One region of the Pseudomonas sp. B2M1-30 genome, then DNA from elsewhere that is predicted to be linked to it. Evidence: riboswitches for the same ligand, from Rfam matches in the RefSeq annotation. Region 1 holds a riboswitch; the other holds the start of a gene.
The links. A riboswitch is a leader RNA that binds a small molecule or an ion and turns the genes downstream of it on or off. The one in region 1 is predicted to bind cobalamin.
Positions count from the first base shown of each region.

Region 2: another riboswitch for cobalamin. It lies ahead of cobW (cobalamin biosynthesis protein CobW); the one in region 1 lies ahead of N8H74_RS21565 (CbtB-domain containing protein).

Region 1 covers NZ_JAOEJT010000012.1:55,130-63,028, reverse strand. Annotated here, with positions in the region: gene N8H74_RS21580 (cystathionine gamma-synthase) at 1-1,060, opposite strand, end outside; gene N8H74_RS21575 (cystathionine beta-synthase) at 1,057-2,433, opposite strand; gene metE (5-methyltetrahydropteroyltriglutamate--homocysteine S-methyltransferase) at 2,674-4,962, shown strand; cobalamin riboswitch at 5,116-5,245, shown strand; gene N8H74_RS21565 (CbtB-domain containing protein) at 5,280-5,492, shown strand; gene N8H74_RS21560 (CbtA family protein) at 5,508-6,236, shown strand; gene N8H74_RS21555 (GNAT family N-acetyltransferase) at 6,296-6,802, shown strand; gene N8H74_RS21550 (ABC transporter ATP-binding protein) at 6,797-7,558, opposite strand; gene N8H74_RS21545 (iron ABC transporter permease) at 7,555-7,899, opposite strand, start outside.
Region 2 covers NZ_JAOEJT010000002.1:196,851-204,749, reverse strand. Annotated here, with positions in the region: gene cobN (cobaltochelatase subunit CobN) at 1-2,160, opposite strand, end outside; gene cobW (cobalamin biosynthesis protein CobW) at 2,164-3,234, opposite strand; cobalamin riboswitch at 3,333-3,545, opposite strand; cobalamin riboswitch at 3,668-3,887, shown strand; gene N8H74_RS04560 (CbtB domain-containing protein) at 4,009-4,206, shown strand; gene N8H74_RS04555 (CbtA family protein) at 4,218-4,919, shown strand; gene N8H74_RS04550 (cobalamin biosynthesis protein) at 4,916-5,329, shown strand; gene cobM (precorrin-4 C(11)-methyltransferase) at 5,422-6,168, shown strand; gene nfuA (Fe-S biogenesis protein NfuA) at 6,255-6,839, opposite strand; gene N8H74_RS04535 (acyltransferase) at 6,898-7,899, opposite strand, start outside.

The DNA of each region.
Region 1 (7,899 bases):
TCGTGGCGTGGGTCATGATCGCCGGATGCTCGATCAGGCTTTCGACGCCGCCGAGGCTTTCGGCGAGGGCGAAAATCTCCACGTTCTCCAGAAAGCGCCGCGAGCCGGCCAGATCGGTGTTCAGGTCCACGGAAATCATCCCGCCGAAACCGCGCATCTGCCGTTTCGCCAACTCATGCTGCGGGTGCGACGGCAGGCCGGGGTAGTAGACACGGGACACCTGCGGCTGCTGTTCCAGCCAGCGCGCCAGTTCCAGCGCATTGCTGCAATGCCGCTCCATGCGCAGCGCCAGGGTTTTCACCCCGCGCAACGTGAGGAAGGCGTCGAACGGCCCGGCAATTGCGCCCACGGCGTTTTGCAGGAAGCCCAGGCGCTCGGCCAGCTCAGCGTTCTGTCCTACCACCGCGATACCGCCGATCACGTCGGAGTGGCCGTTCAGGTACTTGGTGGTCGAGTGCAGCACGATGTCGAACCCCAGCTCCAGCGGGCGCTGGATCCATGGGCTGGCGAAGGTGTTGTCGGCCACGCAGATGATGCCGCGAGCACGGCAGATGCGGGCGATGGCCGCGAGGTCGCTGAGGCTCAGCAGCGGGTTGGTCGGGGTCTCGACCATCACCATGCGCGTGTCGTCCTGCAGCGAGGCTTCGAACGCCGACAGGTCCGCCAGGTCGACGTAGCTGAAACGGTGCCCGGCGCTGCGCTGGCGGACCTTGTCGAACAGACGGAACGTGCCGCCATACAAGTCATTGCCGGAGACGATGTGCGAGCCGGCATCAAGCAATTCCAGCACCGCCGAAATCGTCGCCAGCCCCGAGGCAAACGCGAATCCGCGAGTGCCGCCCTCGAGATCCGCCACGCAACGCTCCAAGGCAAAACGCGTCGGGTTGTGCGAGCGACCGTAGTCGAAACCCTTGTGGACGCCGGGGCTGTCCTGCAGGTAGGTGGAGTTGGCGTAGATCGGCGGCATCAGCGCCCCGGTCGTCGGGTCCGGGGTCTGTCCGGCGTGGATCACCCGCGTGGCGAAACCCTGGGGCCGGGCGTTCTTGTCGTGCTGACTCATGCAAGGGATCTCCGTAGTTGATTGAGCATGTCGGTGCGGGTGATCAGGCCATGGAAGCCTGCCGCGTCGGCGATGATCGCGACCAGGCCGCGACTGAGCACCGATTCCAGGTCCGCCAGCGAGGCGCCGGGGGCGAGGGTTTGCAGTTTGTCGGACATGGCACTGGCAACCGGTTGGCTGAAGCGCGAGGCGTCCTCATGCACACCGAGCAGAATGTCCGATTCGTCGATCACGCCGACCAGTTTCTTGCCTTCCACCAGCACCGGCAGTTGTGAGATGTCGGCCAGGCGCATGCGCTGGAATGCGGTGAGCAAGGTGTCGTCGGGGCCGACGGAAATCACGCGGCCATCCTCGAAGCGCCGGGCGATCAGGTCACGCAAGTCACCGTAGCCCTTGCGCTGCAGCAGGCCCTGGTCGGTCATCCACTGGTCGTTGTAGACCTTCGACAGGTAGCGCGTGCCGGTGTCGCAGACGAAGCTGACCACACGTTTCGGCTCGGTCTGTTCGCGGCAATAACGCAGCGCGGCGGCGAGCAGGGTGCCGGTGGACGAACCACCGAGAATGCCTTCAGCTTTCAGCAATTGACGGGCGTGGTCGAAGCTTTCTTCATCGCTGATCGAGTAGGCATGGCGCACGCTGGAGAGGTCGGTGATCGACGGAATGAAGTCCTCGCCGATGCCTTCAACGGCCCAGGAACCGGGTTTCGGCAGGGTGCCGCTGCGGCTGTATTCGGCCATCACCGAGCCGATCGGGTCGGCCAGCACCATTTCCAGATTCGGTTGCACGCGCTGGAAGAACCGGGTCAGTCCGGTCAGGGTGCCGGCCGAGCCGACGCCGACCACGATGGCGTCCAGGTCATGTTCGGTCTGCGCCCAGATTTCCGGTGCGGTGCTGCATTCGTGGGCCAGCGGGTTGGCCGGGTTGTTGAACTGGTCGGCGAAGAAGGCGTCGGGAATGTCTTTGGCCAGTCGTGCCGCCACGTCCTGGTAGTACTCGGGGTGGCCCTTGCCGACGTCGGAGCGGGTGATATGCACTTCGGCGCCCATGGCCTTCAAGTGCAGGACTTTCTCGGTGGACATTTTGTCCGGCACCACCAGCACCACGCGGTAGCCCTTGGCGCGCCCGACCAGCGCCAGCCCGAGGCCGGTGTTGCCGGCGGTGGCCTCGACAATGGTGCCGCCCGGTTTGAGGCGGCCATCGCGTTCGGCGGCGTCGATCATCGCCAGGCCGATGCGGTCCTTGATCGAACCGCCGGGGTTTTGTGATTCAAGCTTGAGGAACAGGGTGCATGGACCGGTATCGAACCGCGTGACGCGTACCAGCGGCGTATTACCGATCTGCCCAAGCACTGCAGGGCGGGATTGCTTTGACATTTCGTTTTCCTTCGGTGAGTCATGGCGCTTCATGCGCACGGGATTAGCACGCAAGCAACATAAGCCCGGATGTCATCCCTCGCAACTTTTTGACACAGAGGTCAAGGGTGACGGGGGCAGATCGACGCGGGGTGATGTACATGAACAAAACTTGAGACCAACGAGATTAAATTGAGTTTGTCTCATTCATGACCGAAATCGACAATGGCCGCCATCGACAAGACATTGGAGTTGTTTGTTATGGCACTGGCCCATTCCCTTGGATTTCCGCGCATCGGTCGCGACCGCGAACTGAAGAAAGCGCAAGAGGCGTTCTGGAAAGGAGAACTGAACGAAGCGGGTCTGCGCGACGTCGGCCGCGAGCTGCGCAAGGCGCATTGGGCGCTGCAAAAAGACGCGGGTATCGAGCTGCTGCCGGTGGGGGATTTTGCCTGGTACGACCAGGTGCTGGCCCACTCGCTGATGTTCGGCGTGATCCCCGAGCGCTTCCGTCCGCACGATGGCAAAGCCACTCTGCAAACCCTGTTCGGCATGGCGCGTGGCGTCAGTGACAGCTGCTGCGGCGGTGCCCATGCTCAGGAAATGACCAAGTGGTTCGACACCAACTATCACTATCTGGTCCCGGAGTTCAGCGCCGACCAGCAGTTCCAGTTGGGCTGGGATCAACTGTTCGAAGAAGTCGAAGAGGCCCGTGCGCTGGGTCACAACGTCAAGCCTGTGATCATCGGTCCGCTGACTTACCTGTGGCTGGGCAAGGCCAAGGGCGCGGAGTTCGACAAACTGGAATTGCTCGACCGCCTGCTGCCGCTGTACGGCCAGATCTTTGCGCGTCTTGCGGCTCAAGGCGTGGAGTGGGTGCAGATCGACGAGCCGATTCTGGTGCTCGACCTGCCGCAGGAATGGAAAAACGCTTTTGAGCGCGCCTACAACCAGATTCAGCGTGATCCGCTGAAAAAACTGCTCGCCACGTACTTCGGTGGTCTGGAAGAAAATCTCGGCCTGGCGGCGAATCTGCCGGTCGACGGTCTGCACATCGATCTGGTACGTGCGCCGGATCAGTACCCGACCATTCTTGATCGCCTGCCGGCGTACAAGGTGTTGTCCTTGGGCGTGGTCAACGGCCGTAACGTCTGGCGTTGCGATCTGGAAAACGCCCTCGCCACGTTGCAACACGCTCATGAGCGTCTGGGCGATCGTCTGTGGGTCGCGCCGTCCTGCTCGCTGCTGCACAGCCCGGTGGATCTGGGCCGCGAAGACAAACTCGACGCCGAGCTGAAGAGCTGGCTGGCCTTCGCCGTGCAGAAGTGCGAAGAGGTCGCCGTACTGGCCCAGGCGGTGAACGAGCCTGAAGCGCCGAAAGTGCTGCAAGCGCTGACCCAAAGCCGCGCCGTTCAGGCCAGCCGTGCCGCGTCGCCGCGTATCCACAAAACCGCCGTTCAAGCGCGCGTCGCGGCGATCACCGCCAAGGACAGCCAGCGTCAGTCGCTGTTTGCCCAGCGTATCGCCAAGCAGCGCGCCGGCCTCGATCTGCCGCTGTTCCCGACCACCACCATCGGTTCGTTCCCGCAGACCGCGTCGATCCGTCTGGCGCGCCAGTCGTTCAAGCAAGGCAAGCTGACTGTCGCCGAATACACCGAAGCGATGCACAGCGAAATTCGTCATGCCGTGGAAATTCAGGAGCGCCTGGGCCTCGACGTGCTGGTTCACGGTGAAGCCGAGCGCAACGACATGGTCGAATACTTCGCCGAGCAACTGGACGGCTACGTGTTCACCCGTTTCGGCTGGGTGCAGAGCTACGGTTCGCGCTGCGTGAAACCGGCGGTGATCTTCGGCGACCTGAGCCGCCCGAAAGCCATGACCGTCGAATGGATCCGCTACGCCCAGGGCCTGACCGGCAAGGTAATGAAGGGCATGCTGACCGGTCCGGTGACCATGCTGATGTGGTCGTTCCCCCGTGAAGATGTGAGCCGCGAGGTGCAGGCGCGCCAACTGGCGCTGGCGATTCGCGACGAAGTGGTGGATCTGGAAGCGGCCGGGATCAAAATCGTGCAGATCGACGAAGCCGCGTTCCGTGAGGGCCTGCCGTTGCGTCAGGCGCAGTGGCAGCACTACTTGGACTGGGCGACTGAAGTGTTCCGTCTGTGCGCCTCCGGCGTGCGTGACGAAACCCAGATCCACACCCACATGTGCTACAGCGAGTTCAACGACGTGATCGAGTCCATCGCGGCGATGGATGCCGACGTGATCACCATCGAAACTTCGCGTTCGGACATGGAGCTGCTCGACGCTTTCGAAGCCTTCGCCTACCCGAACGAGATCGGCCCGGGCGTCTACGACATCCACTCGCCACGGGTTCCGGATTCTTCGGAAATGGCCAACCTGCTGCGCAAGGCTGCCAAACGCATCCCGGCCGAACGCCTGTGGGTCAACCCGGACTGCGGACTGAAAACCCGTGGCTGGCCGGAAACCGAAGCGGCGCTGGTACACATGGTCAACGCGGCGCGTCAGTTGCGTAAAGAACTGGCCTGAGACGCGGTTGCCTGACCCGACCGGAGCACTTCACGGTGCTCCGGTTTTTTTGCGCCTCTATTTTGCGGGCGGCCCCGCCTCCAAAAGAGGCTCTACATGAAATTGATTCCCGGACCCTGTTTTTATTGGGGCCAACGCGTAAACTTCGGCGAGTTGTATCATTTTGTTACAGGAAATGTTGCAGCTCATTCCGAACGGGCAACCGGTGCAAATCCGGTGCGGTCGCGCCACTGTAAACGGCTGATGTCAGCCGTGAGCCAGACCCTGTTCTCCTTATCTCAAATCCGTACCGGGACGCGTCTTCCCTGGAGGTTCACATGGCTTATAGCGCTGCTTCGCAGACTGATGTTTCCCTGCCCACCATTCCGCTGGGCGAAATTCTTCCCTGGGCCATGTTTGGCGGCCTGTTGCTGATGCTGGCGATTTATTTCGTCGGTGCAGAGCAGGGCGCCACTGCGCTGGTCAAGGGCATGTATGTCCACGAGTTCGTGCACGACGGCCGCCACTTGCTTGGCTTCCCCTGCCACTGACTCAAGGATTACGACATGACGGGTAAATTATTGGTTCGCGGCATGCTGGTGGGGTTGCTCGCCGGAATTCTTGCCTTCGGTTTCGCCAAGGTTTTCGGCGAACCACAGATTGATCGGGCGATTGCCTTCGAAGAGCAAATGGCGCAAATGCACGGCGATGCGCCGGAAGAAGAACTGGTCAGCCGCGAAGTGCAAAGCAGCTTCGGCCTGTTCACCGGCGTGGTGGTGTACAGCGTTTCGCTTGACGGGATCTTTGCGCTGGTGTTCGCATACGCCCTCGGTCGGGTCGGCAATATCGGTCCGCGTGGTCTGGCGGCGCTGCTGGCGCTGGCGGCGTTCGTCACGCTGATTCTGGTGCCGGGCCTGAAATATCCTGCCAACCCGCCATCGGTGGGTGATCCGGACACCATCGCGCAACGCACCAGGCTGTTCTTCCTGATGTTGCTGGTATCGGTGATTGCGGCGGTGATTGCGATCAATGCGGCGCGCAAATTGATGACTGCCAGGGGCATCTGGAGCGGCTCGATCATCGCGGTGACGCTGTACGTTGTCATCATGGCGATTGCCGGGTTCCTGTTTCCAGCCATCAACGAAGTCCCGGAAACCTTCTCGGCCGTGCTGCTGTGGAAATTCCGCGTGGCGTCGCTGGGCATTCAGTTGGTACTGTGGACGACCGTTGGCCTGGTGTTCGGCTGGGCCGCCGAGCGAGTGCTTGATCTGCCTCGCTATTCGACCCGCGCCTGAGGTGAAGGCAGTGCCCTTCACCGGGCACTGATTGCAACTCTGGCAGGCATTCGCATTACATGAGTGAACAACCGATTATCCAGGCAGTGTCTGGCGCCGACATTCCTGAAATCCTCGACTTTGTGCTCGAGGCGCGCGCCGGGCTTTTCCCCAAGCTCAGCGCGTCCGGGATGCCTGACGACCTGGCGCGCTTTGCAGAGGTCTATCTGCAAGGCGAGGGGCGCTTCCTGATCGCCCGCCATGCGGGGCGGATCGTGGCCTCGATCGGCTATCTCGGCTACGACCGGCGTTTTCCGAATCTTGCCTATCCGGGGCTCAAAGTGGTCGAGGTCGTGCGCCTGTTCGTCGTGCCGACGCTGCGCCGCTCGGGATTGGCCGGGGCCCTTTACCGTTCATTGAAAGCCATGGCGCTGGCGGACGGCGTCGAGATGATCTATCTGCACACCCACCCATTTCTGCCGGGAGCCATCGACTTCTGGTTGCGGCAGGGGTTCGAGATCATTGCGGTCGACGCCGATCCCGTGTGGCAGACGACGCATATGCACAACCGTCCGACCGCTTCATGAATGAAACCGCAGGACCTGTGCGCCGTCGAACGGATCCGTCAGGTAATGCGCCCTGACCCCGAAGGTGTCTTGCAGGCGCTGGGGCGTCAGCACGTCGAGCGGCTTGCCCAGATCCACCAGTCGTCCGCGCTCCAGAATCGCCAGGCGATCACACTTGAGCGCCTGATTCAGGTCGTGCAATGCGATCAGCGTGGTGACCGGCAGCGCCTGCACCACCTTCAGAATCGCCAGTTGATGCTGGATGTCGAGGTGGTTGGCCGGTTCGTCCAGCACCAGGATCTGCGGGCGCTGGGCCAATGCCCGGGCGATGTGTACGCGCTGGCGTTCACCACCCGACAGACTGCGCCAGATACGGCTGCGCAGGTGGACGGCATCGACGTCGGACAGCGCCTGCTGAACGATTTCGTCATCGCTGCGTGACCACGGCTCAAGCGCCGACAGCCAGGGCGTACGTCCCAGGGCAACGGCGTCGAACACGCGAATGCCGTCATCGGTGTCCGCCTGTTGTTCGACCACCGCGAGTTTCTGCGCAATCGTCCGCCGGGTCATTTGCCCCAGGCGCCGACCTTCGAGCAGAACCTCGCCGGCACTCGGTTCACGCAGGCCTGCGAGCAATTTGAGCAGGGTGGATTTCCCTGCACCATTGGGGCCGACGATACCGAGGGTTTCTCCCTGAAGGACCTCCAGGCCGACACCGCTGAGCAGTTCGGCGCCGCGCACCCTGAATGTCAGGTTTGAGCAGCTCAATACACTCATCGGGCGTTTCTCCGGCTGATCAGGATCAAGGCGAAAACCGGTGCGCCGACCAGCGCGGTAATCACCCCGACCGGTATCACCTGGCCCTTGATCAACGTGCGTGACAGCACATCGGCAGCGATCAGAAACAAGGCGCCGCCCAGGGCGCTGGCAGGTAGCAGGCGTGCGTGGCCGGTGCCCAGCAGCAGACGTGCGGCGTGAGGAATCACCAGACCGACAAAACCGATCGAGCCGACAATCGAGACCATCACCGCTGTTACCAGCGCCGCGCAGCCGATCAGCAGTATCTGCACCTGGCGCACCGGTATGCCGAGGGACGCCGCCGAATCCGCACCAAAGGT
Region 2 (7,899 bases), on a different contig from region 1:
CGGAATACGCAGCAACGCGAGCAACGTGTCGATGCGCAACTGCCCGGCCGGCGATTCACCGAAGATGTGCAGACCATCGCGGATCTGCGATTCCTTCAGATCACACAAATAAGTGTCCAGCCGTGGCAGCCAGATCGCGGCATCGGCGTCGCTGTCGAGACTGGCGTCGAGTTGCAATTCGCGGTCGATCTGCGCCTCGCGCACCAGCTGCAGAATGTCGCGCTGCAATTCCCGGGCACGCCGGGGATCGAGCAGTTGCGCCTCGTAATACTCGTCGGCCAGCAGTTCCAGGTTGCGCAACGGGCCGTAGGTTTCGGCGCGGGTCAGCGGCGGCATCAGGTGGTCGATGATGACCGCCTGGGTACGGCGCTTGGCCTGGGCGCCCTCGCCCGGATCGTTGACGATAAACGGATAGATATTCGGCAGCGGCCCGAGCAGCGCATCCGGCCAGCAGTTTTCGGACAGCCCCACGCCCTTGCCCGGCAACCATTCGAGGTTGCCGTGCTTGCCGACGTGGATCACGCCATGGGCGCCGTAGGTGTGGCGCAGCCAGAAATAAAACGCCAGATAAGCGTGGGGCGGAACCAGATCCGGGTCGTGATACACCGCGCTCGGATCGACCTGATACCCCCGCGCCGGCTGAATGCCGACGAAAGTCAGGCCCAGGCGCAGGCCGGCAATCATCATCCGCCCCTGGCGACACATCGGATCGTTTTGCGGCGTGCCCCAGCGCTCCAGCACCGCCGCGCGATTGGCTTCGGGCAAGCGGTTGAACATCGCCAGATAGTCATCCATCGCCAGGCTTTGCATGCACGGCCGCTGATCCAGCGTGTCGAGGTCGTTGCTGACGCCGCCAAGCAATTGGCGAATCAATTCGCTGCCGCTGTCCGGCAACTGCGCCGTCAGCGGATACCCCTCGGCCTGCAATGCACGCAGGATATTCAACGCCGCCGCCGGCGTGTCGAGTCCGACACCGTTGCCGATGCGCCCGTCACGGGTCGGGTAATTGGCGAGGATCAACGCGATGCGTTTATCGCCGTTCGGCACCCGCGCCAGATCGCTCCAGCGCCGCGCCAGTTCGGCAACAAAATCCATCCGCTCGGGCGCCGCCCGGTAGCAGACCACATCGGACTGACTGCGCTCGCTGCGCCAGGCCAGGTCCTTGAAACTGATGGGGCGGCTGATGATCCGCCCGTCGAGCTCCGGTAATGCAATGTGCATCGCCAGGTCTCGCGGGCCGAGGCCCTGCTCGCTTTCGCGCCAGCCCGGTTCGTTGTCCTGGGCGCAAATCGCCTGGATCACCGGGATATCGCGGCGAAACGGCCGCAGATGTGGCGCCTCGGGGCTCGACTGGGCAAATCCCGTGGTGTTGAGAATCACCGAGGCCGAGACTTCATCCAGCCAGTCCTCGACCACCGACAGGCAACCCGGCTCCTTGAGGCTTGCCACGGCAATCGGCAACGGATTAAGCCCCGCCGCCTGCAGCCGCTGGCAGAAAACATCGATGAACGCGGTGTTCGCCGCCTGTAAATGCGAGCGATAAAACAACACCGCCGCCACCGGGCGTTCGGGCAACCAATCGGCTTGCCAGTCGCTCAGTGCGGCGGTGTTTTTATCGGGATGGTAAATCGCCGTGCGCGGCAGGGTTTGCGGTTCGCCCCAGGTGTAATCGCGCGCCAGCCAACGGTTGGCCAGACAACGGAAAAAATCCAGCGCATTGCCCATGCCGCCCTGGCGCAGGAACTGCCAGAGCCGGTCGCGATCCTCGGCGCCGACGGTGCTCAGGTCGCTGAGCTCCGGATCGGGACGGTCATCGCCCGGCACCAGAATCACCTGCACACCGCGCTCGGCCAGTTCGACCAGACGCTCGACCCCGTAACGCCAATAGGCGATGCCGCCGTGCAGGGAAATCAGAATGACCCTGGCGTGGCGCAGCACTTCGTCGACGTACAGATCCACCGACGCGTGATTCTGCACCTGCATCGGGTTGGCCAGACGCAGGCTCGGGTAATCCTCGGGCAACTGCTGCGCCGCTTCGGCGAGCAGCGCCAGGCTGGAATCGCCGCTGCACAGGATCACCAGTTCGGCGGGGGTTTGTCCAAGGTCGGCGATGTTGTCATCCGACACGAAACCGCCGGGCTGGGTCCTGAGCAGGTGCATGGTTTAAACGCTGAGCGCGGCGCGCAGTTGCGCTTCAAGTCGGGCGGCGTCCAGTTCCTGGCCGATCAGCACCAGCCGGGTGACGCGCGCTTCATCGGCACCCCACTGACGGTCGAAGTGCTTGTCGAAACGCGTGCCCACGCCCTGGATCAGCAGGCGCATCGGCTTGTTCGGGATCGCCGCGAAACCCTTCACCCGCAGGATGCCGTGCTGAACCACCAGTTGCGTCAGGGCGTCGAGCAGCAGGCTCTCGTCGGCTTGCGGCAGCTCGATGGAGATCGAGTCGAAGGCGTCGTGATCGTGATCGTCGTGGTCATCATCACCGTCGTGGTGGTGATCGTGATGGCTGTGGCGGCTGTCGATGTGCTCTTCGGAACCGGCGCCCAGACCAATCAACACATCCAGCGGCAGACGACCGTTGCTGGCTTCGATGATTTTTACCGCTGGCGGCAGTTCTTCGGCGACTTCCAGGCGCACACGGGCCAGATCTTCCGGACTGGTCTGGTCAGCCTTGTTGAGGATCACCAGGTCAGCGCTCGCCAGTTGATCGGCGAACAGCTCGTGCAGCGGCGACTCGTGGTCCAGGTTCGGGTCGAGTTTGCGCTGGGCGTCGACCTGATCCGGGAACGCAGCGAAGGTGCCAGCGGCCACGGCCGGGCTGTCGACCACGGTGATCACCGCGTCGACGGTGCAGGCGCTGCGGATTTCCGGCCACTGGAAGGCTTGCACCAGTGGTTTTGGCAGGGCCAGGCCCGAGGTTTCGATGAGGATGTGGTCGAGATCGCCGCGACGGGCGACCAGTTCACGCATCACCGGGAAGAACTCTTCCTGCACGGTGCAGCACAGGCAACCGTTGGCCAGTTCGTAGACGCGGCCGGTGGCTTCTTCTTCGGTGCAGCCGATGGTGCATTGCTTGAGGATTTCACCGTCGATGCCCAGCTCGCCGAACTCGTTGACGATCACCGCGATACGACGACCCTGGGCGTTGTCGAGCATGTGCCGCAGCAGGGTGGTTTTACCCGAGCCGAGAAAACCGGTGACGATGGTGACGGGAAGTTTGGCCAATGTTTTCATCGGATGCCCTTTGGCAAGGTGGCGGGCATACGGGACGAGAACCGGCCACGCAGACACGCGCCGGAAGCGTTCGCCACCGGATCACCCCGCCCGGTTGTAGTGAGAATCTGTATCGAGGCAGGTCTCCTGGCTGACGGCGTTCGGGACTTGGCCCGGCATTCGCTGCGCCTTCCCGCGAGCTCCGTAGGGGGAGCCTGCAGTGGCGTGGCAGCGAACAGCACCGTTCACAGTTGCGGGGGCAGCCGCGGCTTGGACCGCGTTCCCTTCTTAGCTTCGGCACGCGCCGAAGAACCTCGAAAGCGCAAGGCTACGCAGGGTATGGGGATGGGTCAATGCTTGGTGGATTTTGAGATTGGGGGCATATCCGTTGCTTCGGGTGCTCAAAAAACGGATATGCCCCCATTCAATTGACTCAAACCCTCCCCCATGCTCTCCTACACACCTTGTTACGGGTGCCCTGCAAAGGGTGAAACGGGAAACCGGTGAATCATGTGCTTTACTCAAAAGCCATGTCAGTCCGGTGCTGCCCCCGCAACGGTAAGCGAGAGAAGCGTCAGATCCACTGTGCCATGGCATGGGAAGGTGATGCTTGCAGGTCGGCCAGACGCCACCCCTCGCGAGCCCGGAGACCGGCCCGCAACACACAGCGCGTACCTTGCGTCGCTGAACATAACAAACCCGCGGTGGGCGGGCGCTGTTCGAACCTCTGCGTGCCTGACCCGCAGGGGTTTTCATGCGCTCCGTTCACCCGCTGACACTCCAGAGGGAAGCGCCATGTCGATCATCAGCAGCACCGGCAGCAATTCGGACAAGATCTCCAGCACCAACACCCTGAGCCAACGCCTGACCGCCGCCGTCTGCGCGTCGATCCTCGGTGCCTGCCTGGTCTACTTCGCCGGTTTCTCGCACATCGAAGCGGTACACAACGCCGCCCACGATACCCGCCACAGCGCCGCGTTCCCGTGCCACTGAGACCTGACGACATGATCAAGCGCATTGCCCAAACCGCAGGCTTCACCGGCCTGCTGGCCGCCCTGCTGCTGACCCTGCTGCAAAGCTTCTGGGTGTCGCCGCTGATTCTCCAGGCGGAAACCTTCGAGAAATCCGAGCCAGTGGCTGAAGTTCACGAACACGCCGCCGGCACCGCCGCGCACACGCACGACGCCGAAGCCTGGGAGCCGGAAGATGGCTGGCAGCGCGTGGTTTCGACCACCGGCGGCAACCTCGTCGTCGCTGTCGGTTTCGCCCTGATGCTGGCCGGTCTGTACACCCTGCGTGCGCCGACCAAAACCTCGCAAGGCCTGCTTTGGGGCCTCGCCGGTTATGCGACCTTCGTGCTCGCGCCGACCATGGGCCTGCCGCCGGAACTGCCGGGCACCGCTGCCGCCGATCTGGCCTCGCGGCAGATGTGGTGGATCGGCACCGCCGCGTCCACCGCTGTGGGTCTGTCGCTGATCGCGTTCAGCCGCAACTGGCTAATGAAGATCCTTGGCGTGGCGATCATCGCCGTGCCGCATGTGATCGGCGCGCCGCAACCGGAAGTGCATTCGATGCTCGCTCCGGAAGTGCTGGAAGCTCAGTTCAAGATCGCTTCGCAGTTGACCAACGTGGCGTTCTGGCTGGCCCTGGGCCTGATCAGCGCCTGGTTGTTCCGCCGCAAGAACGACGGTCAATACAACGCATGACCGATGCTGGCGCAGCGCCGACCCTGGTGGTCGGCCTGGGCTGCCAGCGCGGCTGCCCGGCCAGCACCCTGCGTGCGCTGCTTGACCAGGCCTTGCAGGCTCATCGCATTGAACTGCGGGCAGTCAAGGCGTTGGCCAGCATCGACCTCAAACGTGACGAACCGGGCCTGCAAGAACTTGCCGCGCAACTCGCGCTGCCCCTGCTCTACTTCAGCCGCGAGGAACTGGCCGGTTACCAGCCGCGATTGAGTCACCGTTCGCAAATCGCCTATGAGCGCACCGGCTGCTACGGCGTGGCCGAAAGTGCCGCCCTGGCCCTTGCCGAACAGCTGATCCAGGCCCCTGCAAAACTGCTGATTTCACGGCAGAAATACGCCCAGGCGACTTTGGCATTGGCCGGCGCCGCCTGAAATCCCGATAATCCCCGCCATCGATCATGAGCATTCTTCATCTGAAGCGCTCTGATACCGCCTCACCCTGCCCTTTTTCACAGGATTCAGCGATGACCGTCTACTTCATCGGCGCCGGCCCCGGCGACCCGGAACTGATCACCGTCAAAGGCCAGCGGCTGATCCGCACCTGCCCGGTCATCATCTACGCAGGCTCATTGGTACCGGCGGCGGTGCTGCAAGGTCATCAAGCCGAAACGGTGGTCAACAGCGCCGAATTGCATCTGGAACAAATCATCGAACTGATCAAATCCGCCCACGCCCGGGGACAGGACGTGGCGCGGGTGCATTCCGGCGATCCGAGTCTGTATGGTGCGATCGGCGAGCAGATCCGCTATTTGCGTGAGCTGGACATCCCGTTCGAAATCATCCCCGGCGTCACCGCCACCGCCGCCTGCGCCGCGTTGTTGGGCGCCGAACTGACCCTGCCGGATATCTCGCAAAGCGTGATCCTGACCCGTTACGCGGACAAAACCGCGATGCCCGCCGGGGAAGAACTGGGCAGTCTGGCGCAGCACGGGGCGACCATGGCGATTCATCTGGGGGTCAATCATCTGGAAAAGATCCTCGCCGAGCTGCTGCCACACTACGGCGCCGATTGCCCGATTGCGGTGATTCACCGCGCGACCTGGCCGGATCAGGATTGGGTCGTGGGAACGCTGGCGGATATCGCCGGGAAAGTCGCCGCCAAGGGTTTTCGACGCACGGCGTTGATTCTGGTGGGCCGGGTGTTGGGCAGCGACCATTTCAGTGAGTCGTCGCTGTATCGCGCGGGGCATGCGCATTTGTATCGGCCGTAGCGGCCACTTGGCGGACAAGTCCTGAGTTTCAGGCATAAAAAAACGGCGCTCACGGTGCGCCGTTTTTTATGTTCGCAGCGAACGCCTTAGTAGTAAGCGTTTTCTTTCTGCGTGTGGTCGGTCACGTCGCGAACGCCCTTGAGCTCCGGAATGCGCTCGAGCAAGGTGCGCTCGATGCCTTCCTTCAGGGTCACGTCGGCCTGGCCGCAGCCCTGGCAACCGCCGCCGAACTGCAGAACGGCGATGCCGTCCTCGACCACATCGATCAGGCTGACCTGACCGCCGTGGCTCGCCAGCCCAGGGTTGATTTCGGTTTGCAGGTAGTAGTTGATGCGCTCGTTGATCGGGCTGTCGGCGTTGACCATCGGGACTTTGGCGTTTGGCGCCTTGATGGTCAATTGGCCGCCCATGCGGTCAGTGGCGTAATCGACGACGGCATCCTCAAGGAACGCCTCGCTGAACGAGTCGATGTAAGCGGTGAAGCTAGGCAGCCCCAGCGCGGTATCTTCAGGTTTTTCTTCCCCTGGCTTGCAGTAGGCAATGCAGGTTTCTGCGTACTGGGTGCCAGGCTGGGTGATGAAGACGCGGATGCCGATGCCCGGGGTGTTCTGCTTGGAGAGCAGATCGGCCAGGTAATCATGGGCGGCGTCGGTGATGGTAATAGCGGTCATGGAAACTCCTCGCAGGCTTGTGGCGGAGTTTACGCCAATCGGTGCGCCGGACAAAGTCCTAGTATTTTTGTCGGGAAAGTTTCTCGAACACTTCACCTTCAAATCGCGCTTTAAGCCATTGATAACTGGCCTTTTCAACCCATTGATAACTCAGCCATGAACCGGCGGCGATTGCGATTACACAAAGGATGAACATCATATACGGGTCGATGCCGTAACGATGGGCAAGGAATCCACCCATCGAAAGTACCAGTACGTGCATCAGGTAAACCGAGTAGGAACAGTCGCCCAGCAGCTTGAGTAGCCGGTTATGCTCGAAGCGAGACTCCAGCGACATGCAGGAAATCACCAGCACAGCACTCGGCACGCCCCAGGCGAGTAACCGTGGAGCTGGCGGCAATAGATAAATCGCCATAAGCGCGGCGCCGATTCCCAGCAACGGCCGGTAAAAACCGCTGCGAAACCAGCCCCGACGATAGAGCATGCCAATGCCGATCCCCAGCAGAAACTCGTAAACGATGTCCGAGCGATAGAACTCGCTGATCCAGCCCAAACCGGTCCATGTCTGGCAAACCGCAAACAACAACGCTGCAACCACCCACAGACGCAGCTGCAAGCGAAACAGCAGCGCCCAGGCGAACAGCACGTAGAACAGCATTTCGTAATTCAGCGTCCAGCCGACATTCAGGGTCGGATAGAAGCCGTAGCCACCGGGGTTTTGTGTGGGGATGAATAGCAATGACAGCAACAAGTGGTTCCAGTCCAGGGTTTGATCCGGCAACAGCGGTCGGGCAAACACCACCAGCAACGCCATCAACACGGTGTACAGCCAATACGCCGGCACGATGCGAAACAGCCGATACAGCAGAAACCGCGCCGGCGGCAACGCCTTGCCTTCGGTGGACAGGAAGATCACCAGACCGCTGATGACGAAGAAAATATCGACACCCACCGCGCCTTTGTCGATGAACAGCTGGCCCAGCGGGCCACGGGCCTGGAAGCCGAAGAAGATCTGCATGAAGTGATGGCCGACCACTGCCCACGCCGCGAAGGCACGCAG